Linked DNA regions of Rheinheimera salexigens. The protein of the gene in region 1 interacts with the protein of each later gene in a pairwise test. Links are inferred from orthologs where the notes say so. Each region holds a gene or a part of one and is shown in the gene's direction. Other genes may lie near its edges. The genes, in order: BI198_RS04455 and ftsB.

Region 1 (10,356 bases):
ACTCGTGGTCAGCTTGATCCTATTTATGTTGCTACGCCTGCAGAATTAGCCAGCAATATTGCCGATGTGTTGCAAGACGGTGATGTATTAATTACCCAAGGTGCCGGCAATATTGGCTCTTTAGTTAAGCAATTAGCGGCGATGGAATTAAACATTCAACAATTAAAACAATCTACAGGAGCAGGCATATGACAGAAAAAGTCGCCGTGCTATTAGGTGGACATTCTGCAGAGCGTGAAGTGTCACTACGCTCAGGAACCGCTGTGCTTAATGCCTTGCTAGACAGTGGTGTCGATGCATTTGGCTTTGATCCTAAGTTACAACCGTTAACGGAATTAGTTAGTAGCGGCGCCAATAAAGTCTTTATTGTGTTACACGGCCGCGGTGGTGAAGACGGTAGCATGCAAGGCGCATTGCAAACCTTAGGTTTAGCCTATACCGGCAGTGGTGTTTTAGGCTCGGCCTTAGCTATGGACAAAATTCGCTGTAAGCGTTTATTTCAAGCCCAAAACTTGGCTACCGCACCTTTTGCCGTAGTGCATAGCGAAGATACCGACTTTGCCCAGCTGTTAGCCGATTTAGGCGGCAAAGTAATGGTTAAGCCTGCCAATGAAGGCTCAAGTATTGGTATGAGTGCAGCAAGTAACGTAGCCGAGCTAGAGCAAGCGATTAAAACGGCGCTGGTGTATGACAACGAAATATTAGTCGAGCGCTGGATCAGTGGTCGGGAATTTACGGTGTCTATTGTCAATAACCAAGTGTTGCCGATTATTGAAATGCGCACGCCACGTGATTTTTATGATTACGAAGCAAAATACCAAGCCAATTCAACCGAGTACTTATGCCCAGCACCGATTAGCGCTGAGCAAACTGAGCTAATGCAGCAATGTGCGTTACAAGCGTTTCAAGCTGTAGGCGCTAGCGGTTGGGGCCGGGTCGATTTAATGATGGACAGCGCAGGCCAACATTATTTATTAGAAGTAAACACTGTGCCGGGTATGACTGAAAAGTCGTTAGTGCCTATGGCCGCTAAAGCGGCAGGGATGAGTTTTCAGCAATTGGTAGTAGCGATACTTTCTCAAACAGATGCACATAGCGCTCATCAAACGGAGCAGCAACGCTAATGATTAACTGGCCGAACATGCAATTTAAACAAACAGGCGCATTCTATGCTGGCTTGGTGTTTTTCTTGTGTTCGGTTGCCGGTTTAATTTGGGCAGGGGTGGCGTTAAATACTTGGCTGCAAGGCCAACAAAATGCACCAGTGCAGCAAGTTAAACTGTATGGCGATTTTCAGCATATTGATGCTGCAGAATTGCATCACGTGTTGCAACAGCAGTATGTAGGTAACTTTTTTCGGGTGGATGTGGACCAAGTGCAGCAGTTCCTGTTACAGCAGCCTTGGGTATTTCAGGTCGCCGTGCGCAAACAATGGCCTGATGCCCTAGTGGTAGTAGTAACAGAACAACAACCGGTGGCACGTTGGAATCAGCAACAATTAATAAATAAACACGGTGCTTTGTTTAGCGCACCGTTGCAGCAGCTGAAAACCGACTTGCCCTTGTTAACTGGCCCAGAAGGCAGCGAGCAGGATGCCTTGGACATGTTCCAGCATATTCAGGGTTTATTAGCCTTGCATCAGTTTACGCCATTAACCCTGGCCTTAACTGAGCGTTTTTCATGGCAATTAACCTTAAGCAATGGCGTAGCGTTAAAGTTAGGTCGTGACGATATATTAAAACGGGTACAACGTTTTGTTGAATTGTATCCGGTGATAACTAAACATAAAAATGAACCAGTTAGCGAAGTGGATTTACGCTACGACACCGGTATAGCTGTGCGTTACAGCGATAATGATACGAAGAGAAAAGCATGACAAAGTCGTTAGAACGAGATTTGATCGTAGGTTTAGATATAGGCACTGCCCAAATTAAAGCGGTGGTAGGTGAGATCACGGCTGACAATCGCTTAAGTATTGTTGGTGTGGGTACTCATGTATCGCGCGGCATGGATAAAGGCGGCGTTAATGATCTGAACTTAGTAGTACAAGCCGTACAACGGGCGATTAATGAAGCCGAGCTAATGGCAGATTGCCATGTATCTTCAGTCTATTTAGGTATTTCTGGCAAACATATTCGTTGTCAAAACGAAAGTGGCATGGTGCCGATTAACGACACTGAGGTCACAGCAGAAGACGTATTAAATGTTATTCATGCTGCTAAGTCAGTTCCTATTTCAGCTGAACGGCGCATGTTGCATGTATTACCTCAAGAGTATTCGGTAGACATGCAAGAAGGCATTAAAAGCCCAATTGGTATGTCAGGTGTACGTATGGAAGCTAAAGCCCATATTGTCACTTGTGCTAATGATATGGCCAAGAACATTGAAAAATGTGTAGAGCGTTGTGGCTTGCAGGTTGATCAGCTTATTTTTACCGCTTTAGCCTCTAGCTATGCGGTATTAACCGATGACGAAAAAGAACTCGGTGTCTGCGTAGTGGATGTTGGCGGCGGTACAATCGACATTGCTATCTTCACTAATGGCGCTTTACGCCATACCGCAGTGATCCCGGTAGCGGGTAACCAAGTCACTAGCGATATCGCTAAAATATTCCGCACACCAATTAGTCATGCAGAAGATATTAAAGTCCAGTATGCTTGCGCGCTGCGTAGCATGGTAGGTAAAGAAGAAAGCATAGAAGTTCCTAGTGTTGGTGGTCGTCCAGCACGTTCTATGTCACGTCATACCTTGGCTGAAGTAGTTGAGCCACGTTATCAAGAATTATTTGAACTGGTACAAGAAGAAATTCGCAGCTCTGGCTTTGAAGAGCAAGTGGCTGCAGGAATTGTGCTAACCGGTGGCACCGCCAAAATGGAAGGTGCAGTAGAGTTTGCCGAAGATATATTTCAAATGCCGGTACGCGTAGGTCAGCCTATGCATATCAGCGGTTTAAAAGAGTATGTACAAGATCCGGCCTACGCCAGTGTAGTCGGGTTGTTGTTATACGGTAAAGATGCGCGCACAGAGCAGAAAAAATCTGCCGATGTTCGCAGTTCAGTGAGCAGTTTCGTTAAACGGATCAGCAGCTGGTTTAAAGGCGAGTTTTAAGATACAAGCGTAAAAAACGGAGAGAGAGCTATGTTTGAATTAATGGAAAACCACAGCCAAGAAGCTGTAATTAAAGTAATAGGTGTTGGTGGCGGCGGCGGTAACGCAGTTGAGTATATGGTTGCCAGCAATATTGAAGGGGTAGAATTTATTGCGGCTAATACGGATGCGCAAGCATTACGTAATTCGTCAGCCAATATTACCTTACAACTAGGTGCCACGGTAACTAAAGGCTTAGGTGCCGGTGCTAACCCAGAAATTGGTCGTCGTTCAGCAGAAGAAGACCGCGAAAATATCAAAAAAACTATCCAAGGTGCCGATATGATCTTTATCGCCGCTGGTATGGGTGGTGGTACAGGTACCGGTGCAGCGCCAGTGGTTGCTGAAATTGCCCGTGAGTTAGGCATTTTAACCGTTGCTGTTGTGACTAAGCCGTTTCCTTTTGAAGGTAAAAAGCGTACAGCTTATGCCGATGAAGGTATTTTAGAGCTAAGCAAGCATGTTGACTCGTTAATCACTATTCCTAACGACAAGCTATTAAAAGTATTAGGTAAAGGCACTAGTTTACTAGATGCATTTAAAGCCGCTAACAACGTATTGTTGGGTGCTGTGCAAGGTATTGCTGAATTAATTACCCGTCCGGGTTTAATTAACGTCGACTTTGCCGATGTGCGTACGGTAATGGCTGAAATGGGTACTGCTATGATGGGTAGTGGCCGTGCGTCAGGTCCAGATCGTGCAGAAGAAGCAGCAGAACAAGCAATTTCAAGCCCGTTATTAGAAGATATCGACTTATCAGGTGCTAAGGGTATTTTAGTCAACATTACAGCTGGCTTAGATATTAGTATCGAAGAGTTTGAAATCGTTGGTAATGCGGTTAAAGCCTTTGCTTCTGAAAACGCTACTGTCGTTGTAGGTGCGGTAATTGATATCGAGATGCAAGACGAATTACGTGTCACAGTTGTCGCAACAGGTATTGGTGCAGAGCGTCGTCCTGATATCAGCTTAGTGCAAAGCAACCGTCAGCAAGAAACTACACGTCCGGTGTACGGTACTGCAGGTGGCAATGCGCTGCAATCAGAAACACAAACAGTACGTGTTGAGCAGCCACAAGCGCAAACACATGCAAATACTCATGCTCATAGCCATGCTAATAGTCAGCAGCAACCTGCTACTAAAGCACAAGCAGAAAGCAAAGCGAATATTGATATTTTTGATATTCCAGCATTTTTGCGCAAGCAAGCAGACTAAGTATTAGTGCTGAGTAATGAGTGTTGAGTTTTGAGTTTTGAGTGCTGAGTTTTGAGTGCTGAGTTTAAGTGCACAGCGTTAATTGCTGAGTGCTTGGCTGGGTTAAAATTGTAGCTTAATTGCTGCATAGGCTGTTATTGCTATAAAACTGTTGCCGTTTAATGCTGCACAGCTATTAAGCAGTTGTTCAGTCAGCGTTTGATAGGGTAGCCTATTTGTGCTATGCTTCGCCGCCGTTTTGGTTAAGGGTGCTTTAAATTTTAAGCAGGACTAAATTATGACAAAACAACGTACCATCAATAAAAGTGTCAGCTCCATTGGAGTCGGATTACACAAAGGCGAAAAGGTTACGCTTACTCTCCGACCTGCGCCCGATAACACAGGCATTGTGTTTCGTCGTGTCGATCTGGATCCGATAGTTGACTTTAAAGTGTCGCCAGAACTGGTAGGCGATACCGTGATGTGTACCTGTTTGATCAACCAAGACGGTGTGCGTTTATCAACTACTGAGCATTTAATGGCGGCAGTGGCAGGTTTAGGTATAGATAACTTAGTAATTGAAGTCGATTCGGAAGAAATTCCTATTATGGACGGCAGTGCTAATCCATTTGTTTATCTATTACTTGAAGCCGGTGTATCTGAGCAGCGTTTAGCCAAAAAATTTATTCGGATTAAAAAAACAGTACGAGTAGAAGACGGTGAAAAATGGGCTGAGTTTAAGCCTTATAATGGTTTTAAAATTGACTTCGCCATCGATTTTGACCATCCGGTTATTTCTGAAACCGTACAGCATATGCAATTAGATTTCTCTGCAGCAGGTTTTATTAAAGATATAAGCCGGGCGCGTACTTTTGGTTTTTTACATGAAGTCGAATACCTTCGTGCTAATAACTTAGCCCTAGGTGGCAGTTTTGATAACGCGGTAGTGTTAGATGAATACCGGGTGTTAAATCAAGACGGCTTACGCTATGACGACGAATTTATTAAACATAAAATTCTCGACGCCGTAGGCGACTTATATATGGCAGGCCACAGTATTTTAGGTGAGTTTAGAAGCTTTAAAACCGGCCATGCTTTAAATAACCAATTGTTATGTGAAGTGCTGGCGCACCAAGAAAACTGGGAATTTGTGACCTTCGAGCACAAAGAAGAAATGCCTATTTCATATTTAGCGCCGCAGCTAGCATAAGCTAAGCTACCAGCTATCCATAAAAAGTCAGTTATTGCCTAAGCATTAGCTGACTTTTTTGTTTATACCGCACTCGATTCTTAGTCGTTAGTCACCTGCTGTTGAGTCACTTGTAACTCGTCACTTGTCACCGCAGTTTAATCATTTAGCTCTATTCTTGGCTAAATTCAATAACGCTTGCTTTAGTTTACCGTCAGCACCTGCTGCTACCGACAATAAGGCATCAGCCGCTTGCGCCGATAAATTATGTTGCATCGCAACAGGTTGGGCAATTTCTACCTTAAATTGGCGGGTTTGGCCGGTGGGTGAAGCTTCAATTTCAATGCCGGCTAAATCAGGCAAGATTTTTTTGCGAAAATTGTCTAGAATAGCATCGCGCTGCATTTTTAGCCGAGTTAGCCAAGAGGGCGAGCTGCATAAGATAATAGCTCTGCCATCGCGAATGCTGGTTACTCGGCAAAAGCTAAGTTGCTCTAGTTGTAATACCTGCGCTAATACCGTATTCAGCTGTTGCATTAGCTTAACTTGCTGCTGTTGGTTTGCTAGCGAGCTATGGGCTAATACCTTATTGATATCCTTTGGTTTTTCAGTATAACGTGCCATGAATTTAACGCGCTCAACATAATTTAATAGCCTAAGTAGTGTAACAGCTTCTGTATTTTTTGGCAGAATCTAAATTGGCTATTGAAAGCTTTAGCATTTGTCACCATATCTAGCGTATTATGGTGAGAATTTCACATAAATTACTTTCACCTTTAAATACTGGTTTGCATGAACTAGCCAGGGCTGCACTGCAGTTTTAACTTAATATGGTAACTGGATAATGTTTGGAAAACTTTTCACCAAATTAGTTGGTAGCCGCAACGACCGCTTCTTAAAAAAACTACAAAAACAAGTACAGCAAATCAATGCGCTAGAGCCGGAGTATCAAGCCTTAACCGATGACCAGCTGCAGCATAAAACTGTCGAATTTAAACAAAAAATAAAAGACGGTGCTACGCTAGACGACCTCTTAATTGAAGCTTTTGCTACCGTGCGCGAAGCCAGTACTCGGGTATTTGGTATGCGTCACTTCGACGTTCAATTACTTGGCGGTATGGTACTGCATCAGGGTAAAATTTCTGAAATGCGCACCGGTGAGGGTAAAACCTTAACCGCTACGCTACCTGCGTATCTTAATGCGTTAGGCGGCGGTAGTGTGCACGTTATTACAGTTAACGATTACTTAGCCCGTCGTGATGCTGCAACAAACGAGCCGCTGTTTACCTTTTTAGGTATGAGCGTTGGTGTCAACGTACCGGGTATGGCGCACGTTGATAAGCAAAAAGCTTATGCAGCCGATATTACCTACGGTACTAATAACGAATTTGGTTTCGATTACCTGCGTGACAATATGGCCTTCTCGCCAGACGACCGCGTTCAGCGCGATCAGGCTTTTGCTATTATCGATGAAGTTGACTCGATATTAATCGATGAAGCCCGTACACCATTAATTATCTCGGGCCCAGCGGAAGATAGCTCTGAGCTCTATCAAAAAATTGATTTGTTAGTGCCACAGCTCATTAAGCAAGAGCAAGAAGACGAAGAGGGTAAGCACGGCGATGGCCATTTCACTTTAGATGAAAAAGCGCGTCAGGTTTACTTAACCGAAGAAGGCCAAATTAAAGTTGAAGATATGCTGCGCGAAGCGGGCATGATCGGCGAGCAGGACACTTTATTCTCAGCGGCTAATATTACCTTATTACATCACGTGTATGCGGCATTACGTGCTCATCAACTATTTAAACGCGATGTCGATTACGTGGTTAAAGACGGCGAAATTGTTATTGTTGACGAACACACCGGCCGTACTATGGAAGGGCGTCGTTGGTCAGAAGGCTTACACCAAGCGGTTGAAGCCAAAGAAGGCGTTAATATTCAAAACGAAAACCAAACCCTTGCTTCTATAACCTTTCAAAACTATTTCCGCTTGTATGAAAAGCTATCCGGTATGACAGGTACAGCTGACACCGAAGCATTTGAATTTCAACAAATATATGGTCTAGAAACTATCGTGGTGCCAACAAACCGGCCTATGGTACGAAACGATATGGCCGATTTAGTCTATTTAACGGCTGAAGATAAATACCAAGCCATTATTGCCGATATTATTAAAAAGCAACAAGCTAAACGTCCGGTATTAGTGGGTACAGCTTCAATTGAAAGCTCAGAATATCTATCTGAGTTACTCAATAAAGCTAAAATCACTCACAAAGTATTAAACGCAAAATTCCATGCTAACGAAGCTGAGATTATTGCCAATGCCGGTCGGCCAGGTAATGTCACAATCGCTACTAACATGGCAGGTCGTGGTACCGATATCGTCTTAGGCGGTAGTTTACAAGCTGAACTAGCCGGTTTAACCGACGCTAGCGAAGAGCAAATTGCCCAAGTAAAAGCTGACTGGAAAATACGCCACGATGCTGTTGTTGAGTCGGGTGGTTTACATATAATAGGTACTGAGCGTCATGAATCACGTCGTATTGATAATCAGTTGCGCGGTCGTTCTGGTCGTCAAGGTGATAACGGTTCAAGCCGGTTTTATTTATCGTTAGAAGACTCGTTAATGCGTATCTTTGCTTCAGATCGGATGTCAGCCATGATGCGCCGTCTGGGTATGGAAAAAGGCGAAGCTATTGAGCATCCATGGGTCAGTCGTGCCATTGAAAATGCCCAACGAAAAGTAGAAGCGCGTAACTTCGATATTCGTAAGCAATTATTAGAATTCGATGACGTGGCTAACGATCAACGTAAAGTTGTGTACGAGCAACGTAACGAGTTATTAGACGCTTCTGATATCAGCGAAACCATTACGGTTATTCGTGGTGATGTAGTTGAAGACTTAATTAGCCAATATATTCCGCCAGAGTCGTTAGACGAAATGTGGGATATTCCGGGCTTAGAGCAGCGTTTAAAAGCTGACTACGCGTTAGAATTACCTATCACACAATGGTTAGCCGACGATAAAAAGCTGTTTGAAGAAAAGCTACGCGAGCGCATTCAGCAAGAAGTAGAAAAATCGTATCAAGAAAAAGAACAAATGGTTGGCCCAGATGTATTGCGTCAGTTCGAAAAAGCCATAATGTTGCAAAGCTTAGATACCCACTGGAAAGAACATCTAGCAGCTATGGATCACTTGCGCCAAGGCATTAACTTACGTGGTTATGCGCAAAAGAATCCTAAGCAAGAATATAAGCGCGAAGCGTTTGAATTATTCTCAGATATGCTAGAAAACTTAAAAATAGACGTTATTGGCGTACTAGCACGAGTGCAAGTTAAAGCCGCAGAAGACGTTGAAGCGGTAGACGAGCAACGCCGCAAGGCTGACGCTGTTCCGCATAGCTATCAACATGACGAAGTTGAGCAGTTAGGCGCTGACGTACCTGAGACAGCACCTGTCGAAGTAGCGCAAGGACCAGTGATCCGTGATGGCGAAAAAATTGGCCGTAACGATGCTTGTCCATGTGGCTCAGGCAAAAAGTACAAGCAATGCCATGGCAAACTTGTCTAAGCCGATGTTTGACAATAAAACAATAACAACGGAGTCAGCTAACGCTGGCTCTGTTGCTTTAAAGCCAAAACAGTTACATGTCGCTGTAGGTGTCATAATTCGTGATAACCAAGTGCTACTAAGCTTGCGCAGTAAGCAGCAACATCAAGGTGGTAAGTGGGAGTTTCCTGGTGGCAAGGTAGAAGCCGGTGAAACCGTCTACAACGCGCTAGCACGCGAGTTAAAAGAAGAACTAGCCATAGAGGTGGTAAGCGCCGAACCCTTTATGCAGCAAGCGTTCAGCTACCCAGAGCGCAATGTATTACTCGATATCTACTTAGTGACTGAGTTTACTGGTCAAGCCCAAGGCCTAGAAGGCCAACCACTACAATGGGCCAGCTTCGCCCAGCTATCACAACTTAACTTCCCCGATGCCAATCAACCTATAGTCGAAAAGCTGCAACAGCAGTTTATGTAGTCTTTTATGGTTGTTTGTACTACAAGTCTGTTACTAGTTTAAGCAAAAATTAAGCATCGAAGCCGTAAGAATCTGTTTCTGCTGATTAATCAAATCAAGATTTAAAAAAGTCATTATCCTGAGCGATAAACTCTTGCTCTAATTCATCTAAATATTGCTCTGATAAGGCTGCATCTATTGGCGATTTATCGGGAATACGATGATTCTCTGCGGCCCAATCACCTAAATCAATTAATTTACAACGCTTACAACAAAATGGCCGAAACTCAGATTCAGCCGACCAAACCACAACAGTGTCACAAGTCGGACAATTAACTTTAGTAACCATAATCCCCTCAAAAATCCGGCATAAAAATCAACCGCGAGTATAGCAATTTTCAAGGGGTCAGAGTACTTGAAACTCAAAAAGCCTTTCAAGTACTCTGACCCCTTGAAAAACATTTATTATATATTATCTTTAAATTAACATTTTATTAATGATGGGGTAGGTAATGCCTAGGAGTCGGCGGATCTGTGTGGCGAATATTCCACAGCATGTAATACAACGAGGTAATAATAAACAAGATTGTTTTATAGGAGCTAAAGATTACCATCTGTATTTAATTAAATTGGCTGAATGCGCTGAGCAATATCAGGTTCAAATACATGCCTATGTGCTGATGACTAATCATGTTCATTTGTTATTAACACCACTAGTCGATGGTGCAACAAGTCTATTTATGCAAGCGCTTGGTCGTTGTTATGTGAGGTATTTTAATATAGAACATAAGCGCACGGGGACTTTATGGGAAGGGCGCTATA
Region 2 (12,629 bases), 2.0 Mb from region 1 along the record:
TTTGCTAGCTCAAAAGTACGAGGCGATGACGCTAACCCAGTCTTTAAAGCCTTAATTAGTAAAACCGGTGAAGCACCATCTTGGAACTTTAACAAATATTTAGTCAGTGCCGATGAGCAAAACGTAAAACACTTTGGCAGCCGCACGACACCTGATGATAAAGACTTTATTGTAGAGTTAGAGAAAATGCTGGCGGCAGCGAAGCCAGTAACAGAGGCTAATACTAGCAGTGACTAGCGGTTAATATGCTAGTTTTGAGTGCTAAGTGCTAAGTGCTAAGTGCTAAGACTTTAGCGATAATTGTGAACTGACTAAGCTACATTAATGAGGACCGGTTTTACCCTAAACTAACCATTGCAGCCCTGGACGGGCGGAAATGAGCCCCCAGGGATGGGTTTACGGCGTGTTAGTGTGGGTAAACCGATCCGTATATACACTTAAATTTAAGTTTAAACTCTTAGTGTTGAGTGTCTACTATTTAATGAGGATCGGCTTTAGCCTAAGCTAACCATTTCAGCCCTGGATGGGCGTAAATGAGCCCCCAAGGATGGGTTTACGGCGTGTTAGTGTGGGTAAACCGAGCTGTATATTTTGGAGCCAGTCCATTGTTGCAGCTAGGCTTCTTTAGCTTGGCTAGCTTCAAACTCAGTATCTATAGTGGTTGGTTTAGCTTCAGCCGCCGTCCTTGCCAATACATCACAGCGCTCATTTTCAGGATGGCCGCTGTGACCTTTTACCCAGTGCCAGTTTATTTGATGTTGCTGGGTCGCTTTATCGAGTCGTTGCCACAGGTCTTGATTTTTAACCGGCTTTCTTTGACTGGTTAGCCATTTGTTGCGCTTCCAGCCTGCCAGCCATTGGGTAATGCCTAAACGCACATATTGGCTATCGGTCGTTAACTCTACATCGCAAGGCGTGGTGAGGCTTTCTAGGGCGATAATAGCGGCGAGTAGCTCCATGCGGTTATTGGTGGTTAAACGAAAACCACCACTTAATTCTTTGCAGTGTTGTTTATAATTTAAAACCGCAGCATAACCGCCGGCTCCGGGGTTGCCAAGACACGAGCCATCGGTGAAGATGGTAACAGTTTTACGCATAAAGCCTTTCCTCTTACATAATCGGCGTATAATCTACCTTAATTACGGCACAAAACGAAATGAACATGATAAAAAGACAACTTATTCTTGATACAGAAACCACCGGCATTAACCCAAGAGATGGTCATCGCATTGTTGAAATAGGCTGTGTTGAATTAATTAACCGCCGTTTTACCGGCAATAATTATCATGTCTATATTAACCCAGAACGTATTATCGAAGCCGAAGTCGTTAGGATCCATGGTTTAACCAATGAACGCTTAAAAGATGAACCAAAGTTTCGGGATATAGCCCAAGGCTTTTACGAGTATATTCAAGGTGCAGAATTAGTCATTCACAACGCGCCTTTTGATGTCGGTTTTATTAATCATGAATTTTCGTTATTACGTTCACCGCTTCCGCCGTTAGAGCAATATTGTACGGTGCTCGATACTCTTGCAATGGCACGAGAGCTACATCCTGGGCAAAAGAACAACCTAGATGCGCTTTGCCGTCGATACGATATTATAAACAGCCACCGAACCTTACACGGCGCCTTACTGGACGCCGAAATCTTAGCCGATGTCTATTTAATGATGACAGGTGGCCAAGTTAGTTTGAATTTGGCCAATGAGCAAGATAGTAATCAGCAGCATGAGGGTGAGTTGCGTATCCAACGCAGTGGTCGTTTAGCCGTTATTGCAGCGTCAGAGGCTGAATTGGAAGCACACCAAGCGCGTTTAGACTTAGTGCAAAAGAAAGGGGGATCTTGTCTGTGGCGAGATTAATATTATTAAGTCTGTTTAGCTTATTATTTACCGTAGCTGTTAGCGGTCAAGCTAATAATCCCGAAGCTAAAAATACCGACGCTAAAAATGTTAAACGGGAACAGGCAACACCAAGTCCGCAGTTAGATAATGAAAGTTTTGCCTTGCTGCAGGACTTACCGACCAAAAACCAAATACCGTTATTTGATAATCGCTTTCGCATTGACGAAGAAGTTGCAGAAATTACGTTATTGTTATTTCGCCGCCGCGGTAGTGCATCAGTGGTGTTAGTGAGACCTGACGGCAGTAAGCTACATTTTAATACCGCAAAGCAGCATGATGTGGCGTGGCATGATGCCGATAGTTACGATTTAATTAAAATAAAACAGCCGATGCCAGGGCCTTGGCAAGCCATTGGCAGTTTATTAGCAGAAAGTCGGGTAATGGTGCTAACGGAGATCGAGCTGTTAGTCGATCCTTTGCCTCAGCAGTTAATGGTAGGTGAGACGGTAAAAGTTACCGCGCGTTTACTTAATGGTGGTGAGCCCATTAATGCTAAAGAATTTCGCGATGTACTAAACTTAGAAGTTATTTTTGTTAGTACAAATAAACCCGATATGGATAATTTTGGTCGGGGTATTGTTCAAGTCGCTCATTTTCGTGACGATGGCAAAGGCTATGATGAGCGGGCACGTGATGGCGTGTTTACAGGCGAGTTTCAATTACGTTTTGCAGCGGGCGAGTGGTTACCTAAATATATCGTCAGAACGCCGTTATACACCCGTGAAATTGAACAGGCTGCAGTGATGTTAGAACCGGCAGCAATAGTGGCAGATATTAAGATGTCGCCAGCAATTAACGAGGCGTTATCAGATGAGGTGCCTCAGCCACATCAGATCATCTTTAATGTCAGCAATCCGGCAATCAATGCCCAAAGTATTTTACTGCAGGGTCGTATTCGTTATCCTAATGGTGAAGTTGCTGACTTTTCATTAAATGAAGCCGGTAATGCCATACGCCAACTTAATTTAAATAATCGGGGCCATGGCAGTTATATTGTCGAAGTTATGGCCTTCGGTACCCGGGTAGATGGCCGAGAGTTTGTATTAAGTTTACCCGAAATTAGTTTTATGTTGCCACCGGCCGAAATAGTTGCGGTGGTAAAACCGGTATCAACTGAACAGTTACAAGTGACAAATCCAACTGAAGCAGCATTTCCCTGGTTATTGGTTATATTCAGCAATGTTTTAATTTTAATTATTGGCATTGGCGCCATTTGGTTTGTGCTCAGTGATAAAAAGGCCGCAGATTTACTGTTTTGGCAAAAAAATCCAAGCAGGCAGAAAAAATGCCAGAAAGCAGTTTAGTCACTAATAATAACCAAGTTTCGGCTGCGACAAAAAATACTGTGCAAAAAAGCGACGATATAGGTGACATTCTTGATCTAACGCTACCGGATGATTAAGGATTAGACAAAAGCGGCGAAAAAGGAGTTGACGACCATGAACCTAAACCGTATCATTCCCGCCGCACAGCAGGACACCCTATTGAAGTCTTGCTGGGTAATTGTTGCGGAGTGGTAGTTCAGTTGGTTAGAATACCGGCCTGTCACGCCGGGGGTCGCGGGTTCGAGTCCCGTCCACTCCGCCAATTTTTGTAAAGAGTGCTTTTGTAAAAAAGTACTTTGTAAAGTGTACAGTGGAGCGGTAGTTCAGTTGGTTAGAATACCGGCCTGTCACGCCGGGGGTCGCGGGTTCGAGTCCCGTCCGCTCCGCCATTTTCTGTTGTTTTTCTTCCTGATTAAAATACCAAATTAATATTTGCTACATCCTGATTCTACAATCTAGAATGCTGGGAGCTAAGCCATTTGTTATATTGCCCTAAATTTATACTTAAGCGTTGCATCAAGTCTTAACTAGCTCAGCACAGTGCTAAGGTACTTAGCTAAGCTGTGCTGTATATCAGAGTTTGCGTTATAGCGCCCACTTACGACTAATAAACCAACCCACGATCATGGCTGCTACAAAGGCTAGGGTGCCAGTACTACCCGAACTGATGGCTGCAATGGCAGGCCCTGGGCAATAGCCGACTAATCCCCAACCAGCACCAAATAACACTGCGCCTATTACTAACGGCTTATCAATTTTTTGCTTAGTCGGTATCTGAAACTTTTCTGCGCAGACAGGTTTTTGTTTTGACCTAACTAACCAATAACCAATACTGTACGTTACTAATGCGCTAACCATCACCAGCAGTAAACTGGGATCCCAATTTTTATCTAAGGTTAAAAAAGCTAATACTTTACTCGGTTCAATCATTTGCGAATAGCTGATGCCAATTGACATGATTAAACCTGATATAAATGCGATTACTAAAGCCATCTTATGCTCCTGCTAAAACTGTATATGCAATGGTTAGTGGAATAAGGTGGCAACCATCACGCCAACTAACATAAATAATATTGTGGCGGTGATAGAGCGTGGTGAAAATCGGCTGATACCACAAATGCCATGACCAGAAGTACAACCGCTGCCCCAGCCGGTACCCATACCCACTAGTAAGCCAGCAATAAGCACTGGCCAGCCTAATTCAACGGTCGTGTAGCTAAAGTCGGCAATCATTAGGCTTAACACTAAAGGCCCAGCAATTAATCCCAGCACAAAGGCCAGTCGCCAACCACGTTGCGCCGTTGTAAATAAGGCATTTCTAGCAATACCCGATATACCGGCAATTCGGCCGGAAAAGATAAATAGGATTAGTGCTCCTAAGCCAATTAAGCTACCACCAATTAAGGCAGAAACAGGGGTGAAGTTTTCCATGTTATGTCCTTTTAATTGTTAATTAACGATAGGCTGTTTGGCATCAAGCCAGCCTTGCATGCCAGGGCTAACAGAATAAATATCGCTAAAGCCCATTTGTTGTAACGAGGCAGTGGCAAGTGCTGAGCGGCCACCAGAGCGACAAATAACATAAATAGTAGAAGTGGCTAATTGTGCTAAAGCCACTTCTGGCGCACAGCCGCTAGCCGCCACTTTAGGATGATTGTGGATACTCATCTCTAAGACTCCGCGTGGATAGTTAACCGCACCGGCGATATGTTGCTGGGCAAATTCTGCCGGCTCTCTAACATCGATAAGTACAGTGTCAGGGTTGTGCTGAAGTGCCGAGGCTAGCTGGGCAATATCGACTTCTTTAATTTGTGCTTTAGCTTCTGTGATCAGTTGCGCTGCAGTTTTCATTTTTTACTCCTATTTAGCTAAGTAGTTTTTAAGCTTATCGCTAGTTCAACTTACTTAGATTAGTCAGATTATTAAAAGTATGTAATTAATTTAAAGAGTTTAGTTAACTTAAAGAGTTTAAAAATTCACAGTACGGATTGATATATCACCACCGTTGCCATAAGTAACAAAAATAATGCAAAACCACGTTGCAGCAATTGTTTAGGAACATGTTTAGCAATTGCGCCACCAATGACGCTACCGATAATGCCAAAGGCAATAATGATGGCTATTGATGTCCAGTCAAACACGGCACCTTGAGCAACAAGTGTTGAGTAATACTTTAAAAAACCTACACTCGACTGTAAGGTAATAATCACTAAACTGGTGGCAATACTGCGCAGCATGGTTAAGCCGCCCAAGAGCACTAAAGCCGGAACGATTAAAAAGCCTCCGCCCACACCGACAAAACCGGTAATAATGCCGACGGCCAAACCAGTAAAAATTAAAATAATAGCTTTAATAGTTACCTTTGCTTCTTCTGGCAGCGTTTTTTTACGCCACATTAAAAAGGCGGAGATAAACATTAATATGGAGAAGAGTAATAGCTGCCATCGACTATCGACTAAAGTACCGAACCAAGCACCTAGATATGTGCCCAACATACTGGGTAGAGCAAATAGCGCCACATGTTGCCAACTAACCCAGCCTTTTAAACTACTGCGAACGGCAGCAAATAAACTAATAGACCCGACAATAAAAAGCGAAGATGCTATCGCTAACTCGGCTGGCATTTTTACTAAATAAAGCAAAACTGGCACGGTAAGAATTGAGCCACCAGAACCAAATAGTCCTAAACTTAACCCTATGCTGATAGCTGCTAAAAACACTAACATTAAGCCGTTGCTCCATATATCAATAAGTAATATGCTTATAACATTATTGAATTCTAATGTAGTTTTGTTTATGCTGCAATTGTAATTTAGCATTTGCTAATTTAAGAGGTTGTTATGAGTATCGCTAAGCCAGAACATCAGCCAGATCTCACCATAGAAATGTTTTTTGATACCGATAGTTCCACCTGTAGCTATGTCGTGGTAGATAACCAGACTAAACGTGCAGCTATTATTGATCCGGTGTTAAATTACGACGCAGCGGCTGGCGCTGTGAGTACCGAAGCAGCAGATGCGATATTGCACTATATTGAGCAACAGCAATTAAGTGTTGACTGGATCTTAGAAACCCATGCTCATGCTGATCATTTATCGGCGGCTGATTATTTAAAAGCAAAAACCGCGGCGCCTATCGCTATTGGCGAAGGCATTAAGCAGGTGCAGCAAACCTTTAAATTTATTTTTAATATTAATGATACTGAGCTGCAAGCGAAAGGCGATTATTTTGATAAGCTGTTTGGCGATAATGAACACTTTATGATTGGTAGCATTAAGGCACAGGTTATTAATACCCCAGGCCATACTAACGATAGTATTAGTTACTTAATTGGCGATAATTTATTTGTAGGTGATTCGTTATTTATGCCTGATGGCGGCACTGCACGATGTGACTTTCCGGGGGGGGATGCGCATGTGTTGTATCAGTCAATTCAGCGAATTTACCAATTACCTGATGCAACCAATATTTATATTTGCCATGATTATCAGCCTGAGGGTAGGCCATTACGCTATAAAACCAGTGTAGCAGAGCAAAAGCAGCAAAATATTCATGTTAAAGCCAATACTGCTGAGCAAGAGTTTGTGCAAAAACGCCAAGCACGCGATAAAACACTGGCGGTACCACGATTAATTTATCCTGCCGTACAAGTAAATATTCGTGGCGGACAGCTACCCAGCGCAGCGGAGAATGGCGTGAGTTACATTAAAATACCTTTAAAGGTATCAGCAGAGTAATTTGTCCAAGACTGGTTTAAATAATGAGTTGTTGAAATAAGCAATTGACACTCACCGCGTTATTTCACCCAGGTAATTCACCAAGTTAATTGCCACGTTTATATAAATTCTTGCACTAGGTTTAATTTTGCAGCTTAGCTTTAACATTAGCTTAGTGCACTTTATTTAAGCGTCTCAATCTCTACAAAATTTAAGCCCAGCAATCCCTACCAATCACCCCATTGATAAAATTTAACTTAGCTGCCTAAAAAAAATAAAAAATCTGCCTCTTCGGGCTAATTTAGCCAAAAATATAGACTATATTCAGTTAGCGTTGAGTTAATGGGTATACCGTAAATGATTAATTTTCGCTTAAGTTAAGCGTAAGCGAGTATTAGGCAAAAAAAAGGCCGGTAAGCGGGTTGGGACGCTGGCCGGCCATTACCCCTAAGCGAGAAAGCTAAAGTTTATGCTTAGGTGACACTATAATACTGAGCAGATTGTTAAAAGCCAGCAGCAATATGTAAGCGTTTATGTGAATTGTAAGTTTTTAATAGATATTGATTAGGATTAACTATGTTCGAATGGATTTATAGCCCAGAAGCCTGGGTAGCTTTAGCAACATTAATGGCTTTAGAGATTGTTTTAGGCATAGATAATATTATTTTTATCTCTATTTTAGTGGCCAAGCTACCGCCAGAAAAACGTGATTCAGCTCGTCGCATCGGCATCGGTTTAGCAATGTTATCTCGCTTAGCGTTATTGTTTAGTTTGGCTTGGGTTATAGGTCTAGTTGAGCCACTATTTACGGTTTTTGATTACGAAATATCCGGTCGAGATCTGGTGCTGATTTTGGGTGGTTTTTTCTTGTTGGCTAAGTCCACTCATGAAATACACGATAGTTTAGAGGGCAGTACCGGCTCAACCGCAACCAAAGCGGCAGCAAACTATATCTCAATTTTAGTCCAAATTACCCTGTTAGATATCGTGTTTTCGCTCGATTCAGTCATTACCGCCGTCGGCTTAGTCGATCATTTATCTATTATGGTCATCGCCGTTATGGCGTCAGTATTTGTGATGCTGTTTGCGGCTAAAGCTATTGGCGAATTTGTTGATTCACACCCCACCATAAAAATACTGGCATTATCTTTTTTAATGTTAATTGGTTTTACCCTTATAGCCGAAGGTTTAGATGTGCATGTACCTAAAGGTTATATTTACTTTGCCATGGCATTTTCGGTCGGCGTAGAGCTAATAAACCTGCGAGTAAGACGGAAAAATACAAAGACAGTGAAGCTACATAAGAAAATCGATAACCAATAGTTGCAGGTTTGCTTTTACAAGTTATGCTGCTTTGGTTAACATCTGCTAATGGATAATCCAAGTAGTCAGCAGCCACACTTTTGGCAGGTATCGAAAGATAACCAAGGTTATACTGAGCTTTGTAACGCTTTATATGAGCGTGAATTGTTGCGCTTGTCGCAATTGCCGGCCGAGCAACTTGTTAACTTAGCCGGTCGTTTGGCTAGCTTAACTTTCTATATTCGTCGCGCGGCCAGTAATATTCTAAAACAGCAGGCAGAGTTACAATTAGATAGCCAAAATGGCTCTTGGTATTCATTGCAAGCTAAGCGTTGCCCAGCCCGCAAACAACAAGCTGATCCGATAGATGTTTTTTATCAAAAACATGCTAAACCCGGTTTAGTAGTTCCTATTTATATTATGCATTTAAACCAAGAGCATATTTTGCTCGATACTATTGATGAAGTAGATCAAGCGGGTTTAAGACTGCATTGTAATCAGCATGGTTGGTTTGCGCTGTCGGGTACGCCATTACAAGCCGACAATAGTGAAAAGTTTTTACTTAAGCCGACTAAAACCATTATGACGGCAGCATGCTGTGGCCATCAGTGGCTAAAAGAGGATAGAACAACGCCGCGCTTACTCAGCTTACGCGAATTACTATTAACCAGTCGTTTAAACTGGCGCAATTTTGCTAAACCTTTGCCAGCGCTACAGCCATGAGCGAAAATATAGCCATGAACGAAAATACAGCCATGAGCAAAAAAGCCGTCATAATCCCAAATTACTTGCTTTGCAATGACAGCGCTAAGCTTCATAATAAAGTTCGAGTTCTTTTTTACCTGCAGCGAGTTAACACGCTATGATGCGATTATTTACCGTATTGCTGCTGGTGTTACTAGGGTTGTCACAATACCGACTCTGGTTTGGTCAGCACAGCATTACCGATTACTGGCGTAAGCAAGACGAAATACGCACTCAATTGTTAAGCAATCAAGAGTTAGAAAAGCGTAATCGCTTATTAAAAGCCGACGTAACCGATTTGCAGCAAGGGCTGGATGCGATTGAAGAACGCGCCCGTAATGAATTAGGTTTAATCAAACAAGATGAAGTGTTTTTTCGCTTATTTAGCCAGTCAGATAACACGGACAACATGAATGAAAGATAATGCAACACCGGCATCGCCTGCAATACCAGCGATTGCCGTGATTGTGCCAGCTGCAGGTATCGGTAAACGAATGCAAGCAGAACGGCCAAAACAATATTTAGTGTTACATAACAAAACCATATTAGAACATAGTTTAGCCCGACTACAGCAAGTGCCAACGTTAAGTAAAATATGGTTAGCGTTGGCAGAAGATGATCCCTACTTTGCAGATATCAATTTTGATCAGTCACAGATTGTAACAACCAAAGGTGGCACTGAACGCATGCATTCAGTATTAAATGCGTTACAGCAAATTGAGCCGTATAAATATCCTTGGGTGTTGGTACATGATGCTGCACGACCTGTAGTTCGCCAAGCAGATATAGAGTTATTGATTGAACGTTGCATAACGACTGGTGATGGTGGGGTATTAGCTTGTCGGGTACGTGACACTATGAAAAGAGGCGAATTAACGGTGGCTCATACCGTCAGCCGTGAGCATTTGTGGCATGCTTTAACGCCACAGCTATTTCCAACCGCATTATTAAAAGCCGCATTAGAAGATGCCATTCAAGCTGGGGTGTATGTGACGGACGAGGCTTCTGCAATGGAATGGGCCGGTCATCCGGTATTATTAGTGGAAGGACATAGCGATAATATTAAAATTACCCAGCCGACTGATTTAGCTTTAGCGGCTTTCTATTTGGAGCAATTAATATAATGAATATTCGCATTGGCCACGGCTTTGATGTGCACGCTTTTGGTGGCGATGGGCCAATTACCTTGGCAGGGGTGAAAATTGATTATGCACAAGGCTTACTGGCGCATTCTGATGGTGATGTAGTACTGCATGCGCTCGCCGACGCCTTATTAGGCGCGATAGCCTTAGGCGATATTGGCCATCATTTCCCTGATACCGACGCGGCGTTTAAAAATATAGATAGTCGTATTTTATTGCGTAAAGTGTATGCCGATGTCCAAGCTGCAGGTTATAAAGTGGGCAATCTTGATATTACTATCATGGCCCAAGCACCGAAAATAGCGCCGCATATTACCAAGATGCGTGAAGTCATTGCTGCCGACTTGCACTGCCAGCTTAGCCAAGTAAATATTAAAGCTACTACCACAGAGAAACTCGGTTTTGTTGGCCGCAAAGAAGGCATTGCAACAGAAGCCGTAGTGCTGTTGGTCAGCGCATGAGTGAGTTACAACCATTAGAGTATTTATATTCACAGCCAGCAGCAACGGCGCTATTACGCCAACAGCCTGAAGATTTTATTGTTGATGAACAGCTTAATTTCACTCCGTCTGGCGCCGGTGAGCATATTTTATTACAAATTGAAAAAACCGGCCAAAATACCCAGTATGTGGCTAAGCAAATAGCCGAGCTAACAAAATTACGGGCCCGTGATATTAGTTATGCCGGATTAAAAGATCGACATGCTGTTACTCGGCAATGGTTTTGTTTTAAGTGGCCGATTAAGCAAGAACTACCTTGGCAAGAGTGGCAAATAGAAGGCTGCCGTATTCTTAGTATGCAGCGCCATTATCGTAAATTACGCTTAGGCGCATTAAAAGCTAATAGTTTCCAAATATGCTTACGCCAAGTATCAGACCCACAGTCGGTATTAGACCGAGCCCAGCAAGTTATCCAAGGCGTGCCAAATTATTATGGTGAGCAACGCTTTGGCATTAATGGCGGTAATTTACGCTTAGCCGAGCAATTATTCGCAGGGCAAAGTATTACCGATCGTAAATTACGTGGTTTAGCCTTGTCTGCCGCCCGTTCGTATTTATTTAATCAGCAGGTAACTGCGCGTATTGAACAGGGTTTGTTTAAGCAAATTCTTGCTGGTGATGTGTTGCAGTTAAGTGGCACCGCATCTGTGTTTAAAGCTCCCATTGTTGATGAAGCTTTAAACCAACGGCTAGCAAGTCAAGATGTTAGTATCACAGCGGCCTTGCCAGGTATGGGTGAGTCGATGGCAACAGCCGATAGTTTAGCATTTGAAAGCAAAGTGTTAGCTCAGCATCCAGCCTTAATAAATGGCTTAATTGACTATCGTTTAAAGTCAGAGCGACGCACTATGCGTATTGTGCCGCAACAACTACAGCTAACAGCAGAGCAGCAAGATATTAGGTTAAGTTTCAGTTTGCCAGCAGGGTGTTTTGCCACTAGCGTGCTTAGAGAGTTAGTGCAGTATCAAGACTGTGGCCGCAGTGCTGCAACAGTGGAGTAGTAATTGATGAAAATTTTATTAAGTAATGACGATGGCGTGCACGCTAAAGGCATGCAAGTGTTACAACAAGCGTTAAGCCAAATTGCTGATGTAACCACCGTAGGGCCAGATCGTAATTGTAGCGGCGCCAGTAACTCGTTAACATTAATAAACCCATTGCGGGTGCAACAGATGGAAAATGGCTTTTATTCTGTTAATGGTACGCCAACCGATTGCGTACATTTAGCCATTAGCCAATTGTTAGATTTTACGCCTGATTTAGTGGTGGCGGGTATTAATCATGGCGCTAATTTAGGTGACGACGTCCTGTACTCTGGTACCGTTGCGGCCGCTACAGAAGGACGCCATTTAGGTTTGCCAGCGATAGCCGTGTCATTAGCCAGTACCGATCCTGACCATTTTACTACGGCAGCTTTTGTTACCGTGCAAGTGATTAAAAAATTGAAGTCGCATCCATTACCGCGAGATCAAATATTAAATATCAATGTGCCTGCGGTAAGCATTGAGCAATTAAAAGGCATTAAAGTGACTCGGTTAGGCAGACGGCATAAAGCCGAAACCATGACTAACAGTACCGATCCTTGGGGACACACTATATACTGGTATGGCTCATTGGGTAATGAATTGGATGCAGGTGAGGGCACAGATTTTGATGCCATAGCCAATGGTTATGCATCTATTACACCGTTACAAGTAGACATGACGGCTTATAAAAGCGTGGACACCTTACGGCAATGGTTAGAGGGGATTAAACTGTAACATGGCAGTCGCGACATCAAGAAGCGCCAGTGTGCTGGCGCAAAAGCTTCAGGCTGATGGTATTAGGCACCCGCTGGTGCTGCAAGCCATGAGCCAAACACCTAGGCATCTTTTTGTTGAATCAGTTTTAGCGCATAAAGCGTATGAGAATACCGCCTTGCCTATTGGCCAAGGTCAAACTATCTCTCAGCCTTATATCGTCGCGCGGATGACAGAATTATTGCTGCAAGATAA

The links.
Region 2: the proteins of BI198_RS04455 (region 1) and ftsB interact in binary tests that used the Escherichia coli proteins (3 or more experiments, as listed by UniProt). The link is inferred for Rheinheimera salexigens from one-to-one orthologs.

What each region holds. Positions count from the first base shown.
Region 1 is NZ_MKEK01000001.1:953,946-964,301, forward strand. Bases 1-2,999 are described here. They hold BI198_RS04455 (cell division protein FtsQ/DivIB), read left to right. Parts: upstream 1-1,123; coding sequence 1,124-1,876; downstream 1,877-2,999. Other genes in these bases: murC (UDP-N-acetylmuramate--L-alanine ligase), read left to right, coding at 1-192; BI198_RS04450 (D-alanine--D-alanine ligase), read left to right, coding at 189-1,124; ftsA (cell division protein FtsA), read left to right, coding at 1,873-2,999. Outside these bases: more of ftsA, read left to right, coding at 3,000-3,108; cell division protein FtsZ, read left to right, coding at 3,139-4,359; lpxC (UDP-3-O-acyl-N-acetylglucosamine deacetylase), read left to right, coding at 4,637-5,548; BI198_RS04475 (DciA family protein), read right to left, coding at 5,690-6,151; preprotein translocase subunit SecA, read left to right, coding at 6,372-9,098; 8-oxo-dGTP diphosphatase MutT, read left to right, coding at 9,082-9,555; DNA gyrase inhibitor YacG, read right to left, coding at 9,650-9,883; BI198_RS04495 (transposase), read left to right, coding at 10,047-10,356. UniProt on the Escherichia coli protein: Essential cell division protein. May link together the upstream cell division proteins, which are predominantly cytoplasmic, with the downstream cell division proteins, which are predominantly periplasmic. May control correct divisome assembly.
Region 2 is NZ_MKEK01000001.1:2,999,459-3,012,087, reverse strand. What follows is about bases 8,073-10,764. They hold ftsB (cell division protein FtsB), read left to right. Parts: upstream 8,073-9,111; coding sequence 9,112-9,417; downstream 9,418-10,764. Other genes in these bases: truD (tRNA pseudouridine(13) synthase TruD), read left to right, coding at 10,593-10,764; ispF (2-C-methyl-D-erythritol 2,4-cyclodiphosphate synthase), read left to right, coding at 10,117-10,596; ispD (2-C-methyl-D-erythritol 4-phosphate cytidylyltransferase), read left to right, coding at 9,407-10,117; BI198_RS13790 (hypothetical protein), read left to right, coding at 8,319-8,972; BI198_RS13795 (TerC family protein), read left to right, coding at 8,073-8,270. In the rest of the region: BI198_RS13850 (glutathione peroxidase), read left to right, coding at 1-237; rnhA (ribonuclease HI), read right to left, coding at 615-1,097; dnaQ (DNA polymerase III subunit epsilon), read left to right, coding at 1,163-1,864; BI198_RS13835 (TIGR03503 family protein), read left to right, coding at 1,852-3,210; BI198_RS13820 (DUF6691 family protein), read right to left, coding at 3,817-4,224; BI198_RS13815 (YeeE/YedE family protein), read right to left, coding at 4,258-4,662; BI198_RS13810 (rhodanese-like domain-containing protein), read right to left, coding at 4,681-5,082; BI198_RS13805 (sulfite exporter TauE/SafE family protein), read right to left, coding at 5,208-5,957; BI198_RS13800 (MBL fold metallo-hydrolase), read left to right, coding at 6,072-6,968; more of BI198_RS13795, read left to right, coding at 7,524-8,072; more of truD, read left to right, coding at 10,765-11,636; 5'/3'-nucleotidase SurE, read left to right, coding at 11,643-12,395; BI198_RS13760 (protein-L-isoaspartate(D-aspartate) O-methyltransferase), read left to right, coding at 12,397-12,629. UniProt on the Escherichia coli protein: Essential cell division protein. May link together the upstream cell division proteins, which are predominantly cytoplasmic, with the downstream cell division proteins, which are predominantly periplasmic.